Linked DNA regions of Granulosicoccus antarcticus IMCC3135. Each later gene encodes a partner of the first gene's protein in a complex. Links are inferred from orthologs where the notes say so. Each region holds a gene or a part of one and is shown on either strand. Other genes may lie near its edges. The genes, in order: pnp and rne.

The links.
Region 2: the proteins of pnp (region 1) and rne are in contact, whole or in part, in a cryo-EM structure (PDB 9QH0), measured with the Escherichia coli proteins. The link is inferred for Granulosicoccus antarcticus IMCC3135 from one-to-one orthologs.

What each region holds. Positions count from the first base shown.
Region 1 is NZ_CP018632.1:2,524,555-2,531,208, reverse strand. The notes cover bases 2,996-5,910. They hold pnp (polyribonucleotide nucleotidyltransferase), read right to left. Parts: upstream 5,550-5,910; coding sequence 3,441-5,549; downstream 2,996-3,440. Other genes in these bases: rpsO (30S ribosomal protein S15), read right to left, coding at 5,655-5,910; tadA (tRNA adenosine(34) deaminase TadA), read right to left, coding at 2,996-3,329. In the rest of the region: IMCC3135_RS11085 (response regulator transcription factor), read right to left, coding at 1-695; IMCC3135_RS11080 (LTA synthase family protein), read left to right, coding at 879-2,885; more of tadA, read right to left, coding at 2,862-2,995; more of rpsO, read right to left, coding at 5,911-5,927; tRNA pseudouridine(55) synthase TruB, read right to left, coding at 6,014-6,654. UniProt on the Escherichia coli protein: Involved in mRNA degradation. Catalyzes the phosphorolysis of single-stranded polyribonucleotides processively in the 3'- to 5'-direction. Also involved, along with RNase II, in tRNA processing.
Region 2 is NZ_CP018632.1:2,645,316-2,653,360, reverse strand. What follows is about bases 1-4,306. They hold rne (ribonuclease E), read left to right. Parts: upstream 1-329; coding sequence 330-4,106; downstream 4,107-4,306. Other genes in these bases: IMCC3135_RS11555 (dynamin family protein), read right to left, coding at 4,218-4,306. In the rest of the region: more of IMCC3135_RS11555, read right to left, coding at 4,307-5,654; IMCC3135_RS11550 (hypothetical protein), read left to right, coding at 5,879-6,349; IMCC3135_RS11545 (rhomboid family intramembrane serine protease), read left to right, coding at 6,355-6,954; IMCC3135_RS11540 (ArsR/SmtB family transcription factor), read right to left, coding at 7,006-7,932; IMCC3135_RS11535 (hypothetical protein), read right to left, coding at 8,008-8,045. UniProt on the Escherichia coli protein: Endoribonuclease that plays a central role in RNA processing and decay. Required for the maturation of 5S and 16S rRNAs and the majority of tRNAs. Also involved in the degradation of most mRNAs.

The DNA.
Region 1 (6,654 bases):
GCTGACTCCCCCGCCGTCTTGGCCGCAATGAAATATCCGAACCCTCGCCGGTTTTCCACCAGTGCCGGGGCGCCAGCCGCTTTGAGCTTGCGTCGCAATGCACTGACATGTGCCTCTATGGCATTGCGGGTAACATCAGAGCTAGAGTCGTATAGTCGATCAATCAGTTGATCGTGTGTATGAATCTGCCCCCGACGTTGAGCCAGCAAAGCCACGATATTGTATTCGGAAGGCGTCAGAATGATTTGCTGCTGATCGTACATCACGGTTCGATCTTTCATGTCGATGACCACACCGAGTATCTGGATCTCTGAGTTCAGAGAAGCCTGTGCCGATATTGGCCGGCGGGACAGCGCTCTCAATCGAGACAAAAGCTCGTCAAAAGAGAAAGGCTTTACCAGGTAATCATCGGCGCCAGCATCCAGGCCCTTGATGCGATCCTCAGTGGTATCCCTGGCCGACAGAATGATGACTTGAGCCTGAATGCCCCCACGTCGAAGCTTACTTAGAAGAGTCAGACCATCGATCTTGGGAATCATCAGATCCAGAACCACAATGTCGTATTCGGAACCACACAGGAATGCCCAGGCTTGCTCACCATCATAAGCCTGATCCAGTACATAGCCCGAATTACGCAGACCCGCACCCAGAGAACGTTGTAGTCGGTGCGAATCCTCAACCAGAAGCAGCTTCATGATCTCGTCTATTCAATAAACAGTGACAGCACTTTGCCCTGTCACAGCGAACAGATCAAGTCATCAGTCTGAACAACTCAAATACCCAGACTGATATTCAGCCAAACCTCAGTTGCCCTTAAGCAAGACCTCAGCTAGCGAATCTATCTTCCATGGTTCAACAAGCAGAGTCATCAAAGTGAAATGGGCAACATCAGCAATATCCTTAACAACTTGCGTCCATTCGCTCTGATGATCGTATCGATCCTGCTGCTGCTCAGTATTTCGCGACTGGCATTGATCAGTCTCTGGTACTCCCGTGTCGAACAAAGCAATGCTTTCGGGTTCATCCTTGGCCAGGGGCTACGTTTTGATGCGGTATTACTCGGAATGCTGCTCGTGCCACTGGTGTTACTGATGCCATTGCTGAGCACCTCTTCTCTGATGTTTCCTGCCTGGCGCATGGTGCTGATTATTTATGCAACCCTGACATTCTCGTTGATTGCTTTCATGGAAATGTCGACACCGGCATTTGCCGAACAATTCGATGCCCGTCCCAATATCCTGTTTTTTGAATACTTCGAACACCCCAAAGAAATATTCGCAACTCTTTGGGGTGCCTATCGCGGACAGTTGTTACTCGGCATACCTTCCGTATTGGCATTAGGCTGGTGCGCGCAATTAGTCGTTAAAAAATCAATGCAGGCTGCAGTGCCTTTGTCACCATTCGTAGCTATGCCTCTGGCATTCGTATTATTACTCATCTGCGTGATGGCGGCTCGTTCCACACTTGCTCACAGAGCGGTGAACCCTTCCACCGTTGCTCGAACCAATGATGCTCTGATCAATGATTTGGCACTCAATTCAACCTACAGTGTTGCCTATGCCGCTTATGAAATGCGACACGAGGAACAAGGCGGTGCACGCTATGGAAACATGTCTGATGAAGACGCATTGGCAATTGTGCGTCGTGAGTCGCACATACCAGAATCAGCCTTTGTTGATGAATACACAACATGGCATGAGGCCGGCGCAGGCAATGCAAAAGCACGCCCACTTAATCTTGTCATTATCTTGCAAGAGAGTCTGGGCGCGGAGTTCGTCGGCTCAATGGGTGGTCTGGACCTGACACCTAATATCGATGCATTACGAGAAGAAGGCTTGAGCTTTGACAGACTGTACGCGACCGGTACCCGGTCGGTTCGTGGCATCGAAGCAGTTACCACAGGCTTTCTGCCAACCCCTTCACGCAGCGTTGTCAAACTCAGCAAATCCCAGCGCAACTTTTTCACCCTTGGACAGATGCTCAAGGAACAGGGCTATGACACCAGTTTCATCTACGGCGGTGAAGCGCACTTTGACAACATGAGACGCTTTTTCGTCAACAACGGCTTCGATACCATTATTGATGAGAAGGATTATATCGATCCGGTATTTACCGGCTCCTGGGGGGTATCGGATGAGGACCTGCTGACAAAGGCTCACCAGACGTTCGAAGCCATGGGAGACAAACCCTTCTTCTCACTGGTTTTCTCGTCCAGCAATCACACGCCGTTTGAATATCCCGATGGGCGCATTGAGCCTTTCGATAAGGAAAAACAGACAGTCAACAATGCTGTCAAATACGCAGATTACGCTGTCGGTGAATTCTTCGCCAAAGCTCGTCAATCAAGCTATTGGGACAATACTGTTTTCCTGGTCGTTGCCGACCACAACTCTCGAGTACACGGAGCTGATCTGGTACCGATCAACGGATTTCATATCCCCGCGGTGGTTCTGGGCAGCAGCATCAAACCTCAGCACTACAACAAAGTTGCCAGCCAGTCAGATCTACCACCCACTCTACTATCCCTGATAGGCATTCAGGGTCTTAACCCCATGCCTGGGCGAGACCTGACACAACTGGCCGATGATGTTCCAGGGCGAGCAATCATGCAGTTCAACGCCATACAAGCGTATATGGAAGATGATGAGGTCGTCATTTTGCAAAAAGGCATGGATCCTCAATGCTTTACTTTTAACGGTACGCACCTGGTAGACGAACGCCAGCCTGACTCACGCATCAGTAACATCGCTGTGGCTCATTCGAGCTGGGCGTCGGCAACCTATGAAAACGGGCGCTACAAATCACTGCTTGCAAACAGCGCAGATACTGGCGACAACCACGATGTATTGGCAGAAGCTGGCTTAACGCCGGCGCTGGAAAAATAATTGCATCATCAACGCTGCCTCGTCTGCCGCAACGCCTTCAGTGACCGCTATATGGTGATCCACGCCATGTAGCCGCAAGGCCTCATGAATACTCACAACACCTCCGGTACGAGGCTCCCTGGCACCAAATACCAATCTGGCGACACGCGCCTGCAACAGAGCACCACAACACATCAGACACGGTTCCAGGGTGACGTACAGTGTCGCGCCGTCCAGTCGTGAGCTTTGCAGTTTTTTTGCAGCGGCCTGCAATGCCAGCACTTCAGCATGCCCACAGGGGTCATGGTCGATAATGCAGCGATTATAGCCAACCCCCAGAACCTGGCCAGACAGCACAACCAAAGCTCCAACCGGCACCTCATCTGACTCTCCGGCACGCTTTGCCAGCTCCAGGGCTTGCGCCATATAGCCTGCATCTATGCGTTGCTGATTAGCCGAGATCATCTTGCTTTGCTATTGAAATATCGTGACTACTATTCTATCGCACATAAAAAAGGAGGCCGAAGCCTCCTTTTCCAACGACTGTCCGGCAAGTCAGACTTGCCGCAGGGCTATTTAGCCCTCGCTGACAGACTCACCTTCTTCAACTGCTTTCATGCTCAGACGAATACGTCCTTGCTTGTCCACTTCCAGAACCTTGACCTTGACCATCTGACCTTCAGACAGCTCATCAGCAACGTTTTGTACACGCTGCTCAGAGATCTGAGAGATATGAACCAGACCATCTTTGCCAGGCAGGATGTTGACGAATGCACCGAAGTCCATGATCTTCTGCACACGACCTTCGTAGATAGTGCCCACTTCGATATCAGCAGTGATCAGCTCGATACGACGACGAGCTTCTTCACCGGCTGAACGATCGCTGGAAGCGATCTTGATCATGCCGTCATCACCGATATCGATGGTGGCGCCTGTCTCTTCAGTCAGAGCACGGATAACAGCTCCGCCCTTACCAATAACCGCTGCGATTTTCTCAGGGTTGATCTTGATAGTGATAAATCGTGGTGCATGCTCAGACAGGTCGTTGCGAGGCTCGTCAAGGACTTTAGCCATCTCACCGAGGATCCAGATACGGCCACCTTTAGCCTGCTCCAGTGCCTTTTCCATGATTTCGCGAGTGATACCCTGGATCTTGATGTCCATCTGCAATGCAGTAACACCACCAGCAGAACCTGCCACCTTGAAATCCATATCGCCAAGATGATCTTCATCACCCAGGATGTCAGACAGAACTGCGTAGCCGTTGTCTTCCTTGATAAGACCCATCGCGATACCCGCAACCGGAGCTTTCAAAGGAACACCAGCATCCATCAACGCCAGACTGGTTCCACACACAGACGCCATGGAGCTTGAACCGTTTGACTCAGTGATCTCTGATACAACACGAATGGTGTATGGGAAATCTTCGTCAGATGGCATAACTGCCTGAACGCCACGCTTGGCCAGTTTGCCGTGACCGATTTCACGTCGCTTCGGAGAACCGACAAAACCCGTCTCACCAACCGAGTACGGAGGAAAGTTGTAGTGCAGCATGAACGCCATGCGAGTCTCGCCGCTCAGCGCGTCGATGATCTGTGCATCACGGGTAGTACCCAGAGTTGCAACAACAATAGCCTGAGTTTCACCACGAGTAAACACGGCAGAACCGTGAGTACGCGGCAAAATACCAGTGTGAACCGAGATAGGACGAACAGTATCGGTTGTACGGCCATCGATGCGCGGCTCACCGGCAATGATGCGAGTCCGTACGATGGATTTTTCCAGCTTGCCAAACGCTGCTTTCACATCGCTTGAGCTATAGCCTTCTTCGCCTTCAGCCGCCGCCAACGCTGCAACAACCTTGTCCTTCGCAGCAGAAACAGCATCCTGACGAGCCATCTTGTCAGCAACCTGATAGGCAGCCGTCAGATCAGCCCGAGAGGCGTCGTCAACTTTTTGAGCCAGAGCTGCGTCTGCTTCAGGCGCAGACCAGTTCCAGGAAGGAGCATCGACTTCAGCGGCCAGAGCGTTGATTGCTGTGATCGCTGTCTGCATTTGCTCATGTCCGAACATGACCGCATCCAGCATGATGGATTCAGACAGCTGATCAGCTTCTGATTCCACCATCAAGACAGCTGAATCAGTACCGGCAACCACGAGATCCAGTTGAGATTCTTCCATCTGGGAAACCGTAGGGTTCAGTACATATTCGCCGTCGATGTAACCGACTTTTGCTGCACCGATAGGGCCAGCGAATGGCATGCCTGAGCAAGCCAGTGCGGCTGAAGCACCCAGCAAAGCCGGAATGTCAGCACTGATTTCAGGATCCAGAGACATAACTGTTGCAATGACCTGAACTTCGTTCATGAATCCTTTTGGAAACAATGGACGCAGCGGTCGATCGATCAGTCGTGAAATCAGAGTTTCTGATTCACTTGGACGACCTTCACGCTTGAAAAAACCGCCGGGGATTTTGCCCGCAGCGTAAGTCTTTTCCTGGTAGTTGATAGTCAGAGGAAAAAAGTTCTGACCCGGCTTGGCCTCTTTACGGCCAACCGCGGTTACCAGAACGACGGTATCGCCCATGCTGGCAACGATTGCGCAACTTGCCTGACGGGCGATTTCGCCTGTCTGCAAGGTAACGGTCTCATTACCGAATTGAAAAGTTTTTGAATATATGGTCACAAAGTGTTCCTGAGAAGGTAAGCGGCCTCAATGAAGAGGCCTCGTTACACTGCCACCAGATGGTCGCTGCCAGCTGATGGGCGATGGACTCCTTTGGAGCCGCCCTTAGCGGCGCAGACCCAGGCGCTTGATCAGGTTCTGGTAGCGGCTGGCATCTTTGCGGTGCAGGTAATCGAGCAACTTACGGCGCTGATTGACCATTCTCAGCAAACCACGACGTGAATGGTGGTCATGCTTGTGTTCTTTGAAATGTTCTGTGAGATGAGAGATTCGCGCAGACAGCAATGCTACTTGTACTTCTGGAGACCCTGTGTCCGTAGAGTCAACTTGGTGTTCCTTGACGATTTCCGCCTTTCGTTCTGGGCTAAGACAAGACATGTAGTATAAATTTCCAAATACGGGTTAAAAAATAGATGTGGTTCAACTGACAGAGTTAACGGCAGTTAACCCGTCATTATAACAGTTCACTCCCATTGAAGCACTCGACGGGGTGCGACTTGTTCACCAGATTCTGTCAACTCTCCCAGTCCCACCAGTCGACCTGCCGCGTCATAAACCCGACAAGGCACGTCAACATCCAGTGCAGACTGATTGGAATGTGTCAGATCACTGACGAGGCAAATAGCGGATTGCCCGCGCTGAAAGGCTGCCTCACCTGTCTCATCGATGGCAACAGACGGCAAATGAGCCAGACCTGCATCCAGCGGCAACAGCAATTCATCGAACTGCTCGACATTCGCTTCATCATCGGTCCCAGCCGCACTTGCCATTTGCTCAAGCGTCTCAAGCGTAACCATCGGAAATGAGGCATCAAACGGTGATACGAAAGTGCGTCGCAGTGCCGCTACGTGAGCTCCACAGCCAATCGCCTCACCAATATCTGTCACCAGTGATCGAATATAGGTGCCCTTCGAGCAACGAACAGCCAGGCGTGCAGTGGTGCCGGTGAATTCAAGCACTTCAAGCTCGTGAATGGTGATGGCTCTGGGTGGTCGCTCCACCTCCTTGCCTTCGCGCGCCAGCTTGTACAGCCGCTGACCATCGATCTTGATAGCGGACACCATTGGCGGTATCTGCTGCAGAGGCCCCTTGAAACGATTACAGA
Region 2 (8,045 bases), 120 kb from region 1 along the record:
TTTGCCGCCAGCGCTGGCCGGGACTGAACAACGGTCTCTACCTCAACGTGGATGCCTCACTGGCCAGAGTAAACAAGACAGTCTTACTCGCTCGATCATCGGGGCCGGATGCCAGCCATGATCGCAGAATTGCGAATCGCACCAACCGGTGTGTTTCAACTACTAAATAACAATTACGGATTCCGCCTTCTCGGCCAATGAAATGCTGAGCGCATATATCAAGTCTTGCCTGACCCTCCTAATCTGGTTTCTAACCAGCGTGGTCGAGGCGTGCGCGCATTCCCCGGAAATTCCCGTCAAGGCAGGGTCCGCTATGGACCAAACCAATAATGAAAAGAATGTTGATCAACGCAACTCACTCAGAGGAGTTGCGTGTTGCCATCGTCGATGGTCAACGACTAGTCGATCTCGATATTGAGCACAAATCCCGCGAACAACGCAAATCAAATATCTATAAAGCCAAAATCACTCGCGTCGAGCCCAGCCTCGAAGCGGTCTTTGTAGACTATGGTGCTGATCGTCACGGCTTCCTGCCTTTCAAGGAAATTGCCAAAGAGTTCCTGAACGGTAGCAACAAGAAGACTGAAGGCGGACGCCCCAGCATTCGTGATTGCATCAAGGAAGGCCAAGAGATCGTTGTTCAGATCGAGAAGGAAGAGCGCAGCAATAAAGGCGCTGCCCTGACGACCTTCATCAGCCTGGCTGGCCGATTTCTCGTTTTGATGCCTAACAACCCCCGTGCTGGCGGTGTTTCACGTCGTATCGAAGGAGACGACCGCTCCGAGCTGAAGGCTGCCATGTCCGATGTGGAAGTCCCGGCCGGCATGGGTACTATCGTGCGTACTGCCGGTATCGGACGAACCACTGAAGAACTGCAATGGGATCTTGATTATCAGGCAGCCATCTGGAAAGCCATTCAAGAAGCTGCTGGTGAGAACAAAGCCCCCTTTCTGATCTATCAGGAAAGCAACATCATCGTGCGCGGTCTGCGTGACTATTTTCGCGGCGACATCGGTGAAATCATCGCTGACGAAGCGACCACTTATGAGCAGGCAGCAGAGTTCATTCGGTTGTACATGCCGCAGAACGAACGCAAGCTCAAGATGTACCAGGACGATGTCCCGTTGTTCAATCGCTACCAGGTTGAATCCCAGATCGAATCGGCATTTCGTCGTGAAGTTCGCCTGCCCTCCGGCGGTGCTCTTGTCATCGATCACACCGAAGCTCTGGTGTCCATCGACATCAACTCGGCACGAGCCACCAAGGGATCAGATATAGAAGAGACAGCGACCAACACCAACCTGGAAGCTGCCGATGAAGTCGCCCGTCAATTGCGACTGCGCGACCTGGGCGGCCTGGTTGTCATCGATTTCATCGACATGATGGACTCCAAGCACCAGCGCGCCGTGGAAAACCGCCTACGCGATGCTCTCAAGCAAGACCGTGCCCGTGTGCAAATAGGCCGAATTTCGAAGTTCGGGCTGTTGGAAATGTCCAGACAGCGTTTACGCCCGTCACTGGGAGAATCCTCCGAAAACGTCTGCCCTCGTTGCCAGGGCCACGGCACCATTCGTGGTATCGAATCAACCGCTCTGTCCATTCTGCGACTGGTGGAAGAAGATGCGATGAAGGACAATACGGGACGCGTCATGGCGGATGTTCCTGTAGAGGTCGCGACCTATTTGCTCAATGAGAAACGTCAGAGCATTACCGAGATCGAGGCTCGTAACAATGTCGTCCTGCTGATTGTTGCCAACCCGACTCTTGAAACTCCGAACTACACCATCGAACGTATCCGCATGTCTGAAGCGGACCACGACATGGTGACAAAGAAGAGCTACGAACTGGCATCTGACAACACCGAAACTTACTCCGCACAGCAAGAAGCGCGAGAAGAGAAAAAGCCGGAAACCGCAGCAGTTAGCGCGGTCAGCCCTCTGGCCCCAGCCCCCACCCCTGCCCGACTCCAACAACAAGCTGTCGTCCCTGGCCCCGTCCAGGGACCAGGCGGCTTCAGACGGATACTAGGTGCTGTCACTTCCCTGTTTGGAGCCAGCTCATCAAGCAATGAGTCGTCAGCTGATAGCACCACTGAACAGAACGCTTCAGGCTCGAAATCGGCCAATACGAATGCTCGCCGTAACGGTAATTCGGATGACGAATCGCGAGGCCAGAAACGCGGATCACGTTCCGGCAACCGCAATGGACGTGGACGTTCCAAGCAAGCTGACGGCGAAAACGGCGAAAACGGCGAAAACGGCGAAACAAGCAACGAGTCTCCTCGTGGCGGACGCAACAACCAGCGACGTGCCAAGAACGCAGAAGCCCCAGAAGGAGAGCGCAAGAATCCTCGTGGACGTGGTCGTGGCCGCAAGCAAGAGAACAGCGCCAATGCTGAGGAACTGCCTATCGCTGTTGACGGTGAAGGCGAAGCCACTGATGCGAACGCTGGCAAACCAGAAAACAACAAGCGATCAGCCAACGGACGACGCTCCAAACGAAAAGTCGAACAGACAACACCTGAAAATTCCGACACCGTTGTTATCGATGCGGAATCAGCACCAACAACGACGGCAGATGGGCCGGCCAACGAACAGCCTGCTAATTCGGAAGAAGGCGGTCGCACACGCGGACGACGTGGTGGACGACGTCGTGGTGGTCGAGGACGAGGAAAGACCAACGAGCGTGATGAAAATGGTGAAATCAAAGAATCAGCGGCAAACGATGCCGATGCAACAGTAGAACCATCTGCTAACGCCACTGGCGAGCATCAACAAGCTGACAACGCTGACGCAAAGGGCAATAACGCCGAAGCTGTCTCAATTGATGATGCTTCTGCTGCGATGTCGGAATCCACAGAAAAAGCTGAATCAGTCGGCGAAAAAGCTGCCATTACGACAGCAACCGCTGTTGTCGATGCTCCAAATGAGGTGATTGCCTCATCCGAAGAGCCTGCTAACGATACGTCTGCGGAAAGCACATCGGAAACATCGGAAACATCGGAAACATCTGACACTTCCGAGGCTTCGCCAACCGATAGGCAAAAGAGCTCTCGACAGAAAGGTCGCAGACGTTCTTCAAAAGCAGCTGCCAATGACACGGCAGAGGACGCTAGCGCAGCTGAAGTAGTTGAGACTGCTCCAGCTGAACCTGCTGCGATTGAATCTGCGGAAGAACCTGCTCTCGTTGAATCCGTTGAAGCTCAACCTGCTGCGGTCGTATCTGCGGAAGAGCCTGCTCCCGTTGAATCCGCTGAAGCTCAACCTGCTACGGTCGAACCTGTAGAAGAGCCTGCTGCAACTGAATCCGCTGAAGCTAAACCGGCTGCGCTCGAACCTGTAGAAGAGCCTGCTCCAGTTGAATCCGCTGAAGCTCAAGCTGCTGCGGTTGAACCTGCAGAAGAGCCTGCTCCAGTTGAATCCGCTGAAGCTCAGGCTGCTGCGGTCGAACCTGCAGAAGTACCAGCTCCAGTTGAAACTGCTGAAGCCAAGCCTGCTGTGATCGAATCTGCAGAAGAGCCTGCTGCGGTTGAACCTGCAGAGGCTACAGAAGCTGAGCCTGCAGCGATTTCCGAGCTTGATTCAGAAGACCCTTCGGACGACAGCGACGACACTGGCAAACCGAAACGCCGCGGTGGCGGACGACGTCGTGAACGAGTCAACAGCAAGAAAGCGGCAGCTGCAAAAAGCCCTACCCCTGCAGAAACAGCTGACTCCAACGACACAACGACTACTGCGGAAGAAAGTACAAAGCCTGAAAAGCATCAACCAGAGCCGGCCGATATCAGCCCTGTTGAGACGAGCGCTTCAGAAGCAACGACACACGTTGTAACCGAAGAAAGCAAAGTGTCACAGCGCCAACCCAGCCAGCTGAAAAGCTCTGTACGATCCCTGGCCAACAAGGATGAGTCTGGCTCAGGTGGTGGCTTGTCGCTAGCGTCCAAGAGGGTGCCTGATGTCATTCCTGCAAGCCTTGGCAGCAAGGCAGTAGAGGTTGGTAACTCTGAGGCAGCCACGAAGGCGGCGGTCAATGACAATACGTCACAGAGTTCGGATGAAGCCATAGAAAGCAATGTCAAACCTACGACTGAGAAGCTCAACGACTAATCAGTCAAAAGTCAGTATCTGCCAATAAAAAACCCGGCCTTGAGCCGGGTTTTTTATTCTTAAGTGTTAGAGCCTTGGTTCTGCTCTTCCATCATTGACCAGCAAGAAGGCTTATTCTTTGGCCAGCTCTTTGGCCTTGCCTGAAGGGTTTGTGAATTGGTCGTTCAAGGATTCGACGAATTCTGACGCATGTTCAACCACTTCATCAATCGTCTTCTGCGAACGACTACCCCAGCCAACAGGATCCTTGCTGAATACTGATCTGAAATAGCGGGTATTGAACCTGAATGCCTTGGCATAAGGCTCATCATCAGTATTCTTCAGGCGAGCCGCCATGAATTCCGCTACAAGTTTTCGGATGAAAAAGTGCACCACCAGCACTACCAGCAACAGCCCCAGCAACGTGGTCAGCATCGATACAGGATCGGCGAACAGGCTCAGAACAAACCCCATCAGCGAGCCCATAGCACCGGTCATTAACGCGCCGCCTATGATCGCTACGGCAGCCAGAGCAAACGCCAGAGCATCCAGTCGCAATACGCGGCGTGACCAGGTGCGCTTCAAGCGAGTAATTGCCGGAATTGCCTGTTCACGAATATTGTGAGCCTGCTTTTCCATGGCTCCGACAATCCGGTAAGCCCGCTCCACCTCAACCTGGTGTATTCGCTCTTCGATTTCAGCCATGTCCGAATCGCGCTTGTCTTCGAATCGCTTACGCAGTGATTCGTTATCGATGGGCAGTGACACGTCCTTGTTGTAGATGGTGTAAAAGCGACCAGCAGTCAGGCCTTTTTGCGACAAGGCACGTTGCCAGGCACCGACAATTTCTTCGGTATTGTCTTCTCTGGCGGCCGTGTCTATCTGGTTGAGAATAAAAAGGAATTTGCTACTGTCATTGCGCAAGATAGTGTTTTCAACCAGATGAGTCAGTGTGTCCTGCATTGCACCAGGCTCTGGATGACGCGCATCAAAGAAGACCAGCACCAGATCTGATATATCCATGATGTGGTTGGTCAGCTTCAGTGTGGATGTTCGCTGCGCATCGGCATCAAACCCCGGAGAATCGATCAGTATCTTGCCTCGCAATACTTCCGAATTGGTTACTTTCAATTGCAGATAAGCGTCGATTCTTCGACCCTCACCCTCTGTAACCTTTTCAATTTCATCACTTATTTTGTAAAAAGGAAAGCGCATATCAGCGTCCAGAGCAAGCCCTGGCAACACGCGTCCGGCATTTTCTTCGCCGTAGCACATCACGGTAAACTTGTCGTCTACCGCCTGGTTCCCTGTTTTTTGTAGTTTTTCACCAAGATAACTATTGATGAATGAGGATTTTCCGGCCGAGAACACTCCCAGAACGGAAACTAGCGGCCACCAGGATATTTGCATGGCGTAAGAGTCGTCAGAATCGATCAGACCAGTCTTGTAGCCGATTGTATCGAGCTTGCGAAAACCAGCGATGGCATCAATCAGCACCGGGTTTTCACGCTCAAGATGGGTTTTCAGACTGTCGAAACGTTTGACAATTGATTTGTCGGGTCGGACCATCAGGTATCAGGGCTCTGGAGTAGGAAAAAGGAAATTAAAAGAATATGGACGATATCAATCTGTTCAACGGATCATCTAAGCTGTAGATCACACAACAAATCCACCGCCGCAAGTATTCGTACCGTTCTATCACGGAATTCTATCAGCCGTGACCACTTACCCGGTGATTAGCCTATGGTTATACAGGTTGATTACCCACACGTTCAAAATGGAGAGAGACTGTCATGTGGTTCATTACATTAATCGTACTGGCGCTTGCCGCCGCCCTGATCATCAAGGCTGTCAAGGCACAATCGGAAAGAAAACTAGCCGACGAAGCGCAGCTTTCCCAGACCTCTGGTCTGCAAGGGCAACTCAATCGAGACACTTCATCACAAACAAAAACACCTGATCAGACATCGGCAGACAACAACTCTGGAGGCGACAAAACAGTCCCGACCGAGGCTGGTTCTGAGAAGACACCCGAGCAAACAGCACAATCAACTGTTTCGGCTGACGCCCAACAGGCTGAATCACGAGAAATTCGGGAAATGATAAAAATTCTTAACCTGACTGAAGCGGACGCCTCTCGCCTGGGTATCAATGCTGAGCAGTTTTCCGCACTCCGGAGTGAGACCAGCACCACTACCTCAGCGCTGCCTACCGCCAAGGTACAGACAGACGTAGCCGATCGCCTGCGTCGTATGCTGGCCTGACACCTATGAGTAGTCTTGTTGATTCACGAAACGTTCATTCCATCAAACGGGACTTAGCAGGTGTCGGCATCTTTGTAGCCGTCATCTGGCTCGTTTTTCTCCTCGATATTTTTCTGCCTCTTGAAAAACTCGGGCTGGTTCCAAGGACTCTGCATGGGTTGACCGGCATCGTTGCCATGCCTTTTCTGCACGGCGACTTCGCACACCTGCTGGGTAATTCAATCCCGCTGACAGTCACCATGCTGCTATTGGCTGGCTCACGAGCCAATAGCGGTGTGATTGTCATATTGATCGCGCTGCTGTGCGGTACAGGCCTATGGTTGTTCGGAAGAACCGCGTTGCATATCGGTGCAAGTGGCGTAGTCTTCGGCCTGATTACCTTTCACGTATTTGCAGGTATTTTTGAAAAACGATTGAAATCAGTACTTATCTCGGTCGGTGTCGGGTTCCTGTACGCCTCCACGCTGATGAAGGGTGTCGTACCCTTCCAGCACGGCGTCTCCTGGGAAGGTCACTTGATAGGAGCGATTGCCGGTGCTCTGGTAGCACTGTTAGTCTCCCGGACACTCAAAGCCCCTTCAGCCTCCTCCTCTCTTGCCAGGTAGGTAGGCCGCGATACCTGATTACATTCAGCCCCTCTGCGGTGAATCACGCCATCAAGCACGAACGCCTTGCCAGAACTTGACGGTAAGAGGGTCTCCCATCAACGACTCCACAGGACCTGGAACCAGTCCCGCCTGCACCATGCATTGATTGATTTCCCGATCAGTGAAACCCAGTCGCTGATGCTTGTGCTCAGCCCTGAGGCGCTCTTCCTGATGGGCGTCAAAATCGACAATGAACAGTCGTCCGCCAGTAGTCAGAGTGCGGGCGGCTTCTGTAATGACGAGTGCCGGCTCCAGACTGTAGTGCAAGACCAGGTGCAAGGTAGCCACGTCGATTGACTCATTATCAATAGGCATGTTGTACATATCACCCTTGCGTACCTGAAGGTGCCTGAACTCGTCTCGTTCAAGCTGCGTACGTGCTATCGCAAGCATCTCGCTACTCAGATCAAGTCCAATGCCTCGCTCAACCTGTGCGGCAAATAGCTCCAACACACGCCCGGTGCCGGTACCGATGTCCAGAAAGCTGCCAATGCTGCCTGTACCCACCAGCTGTAGCAGTCTCTGCTCCACATCGGCTTCTGGCACATGCAAGGCGCGGATCTTGTTCCACTGGCCGGCATTTTCCTGGAAGTAGTTTTCTGCGATTTCCGCCCGTTTGTGCCTGATTTGATCAAGCCGACCGAGATCGCGAGTCAACTCGGTATCATCGTCGGGCAACAACTCCACCAACGTACGAGCCAAGTGCGCAGAATCACCGCTTTCTGAAATTCGATAGAACACCAGAGAGCCTTCCCTGAATCGGGTTAGCAACCCGGCTTCGACCAGGAGTTTCAGATGACGCGATACACGAGGTTGGCTCTGACTTAAAATCTGAGTCAGCTCGGTTACGCTGAGTTCACCATGCGCACACAAGGCCAGCAACCGCAAGCGCGTGGGTTCACCTGCAGCCCTGAGGCCGGCGAGTAATACTTCCATACACGTATAAACATATGTGGATACCAGACACCAGTATGCACTAGAGCATGGTTTGCAGGTGAACTACGCCCTAAACTAGCGTCGTAGAAAACGAATGGCTGCTGGCAAGGTAA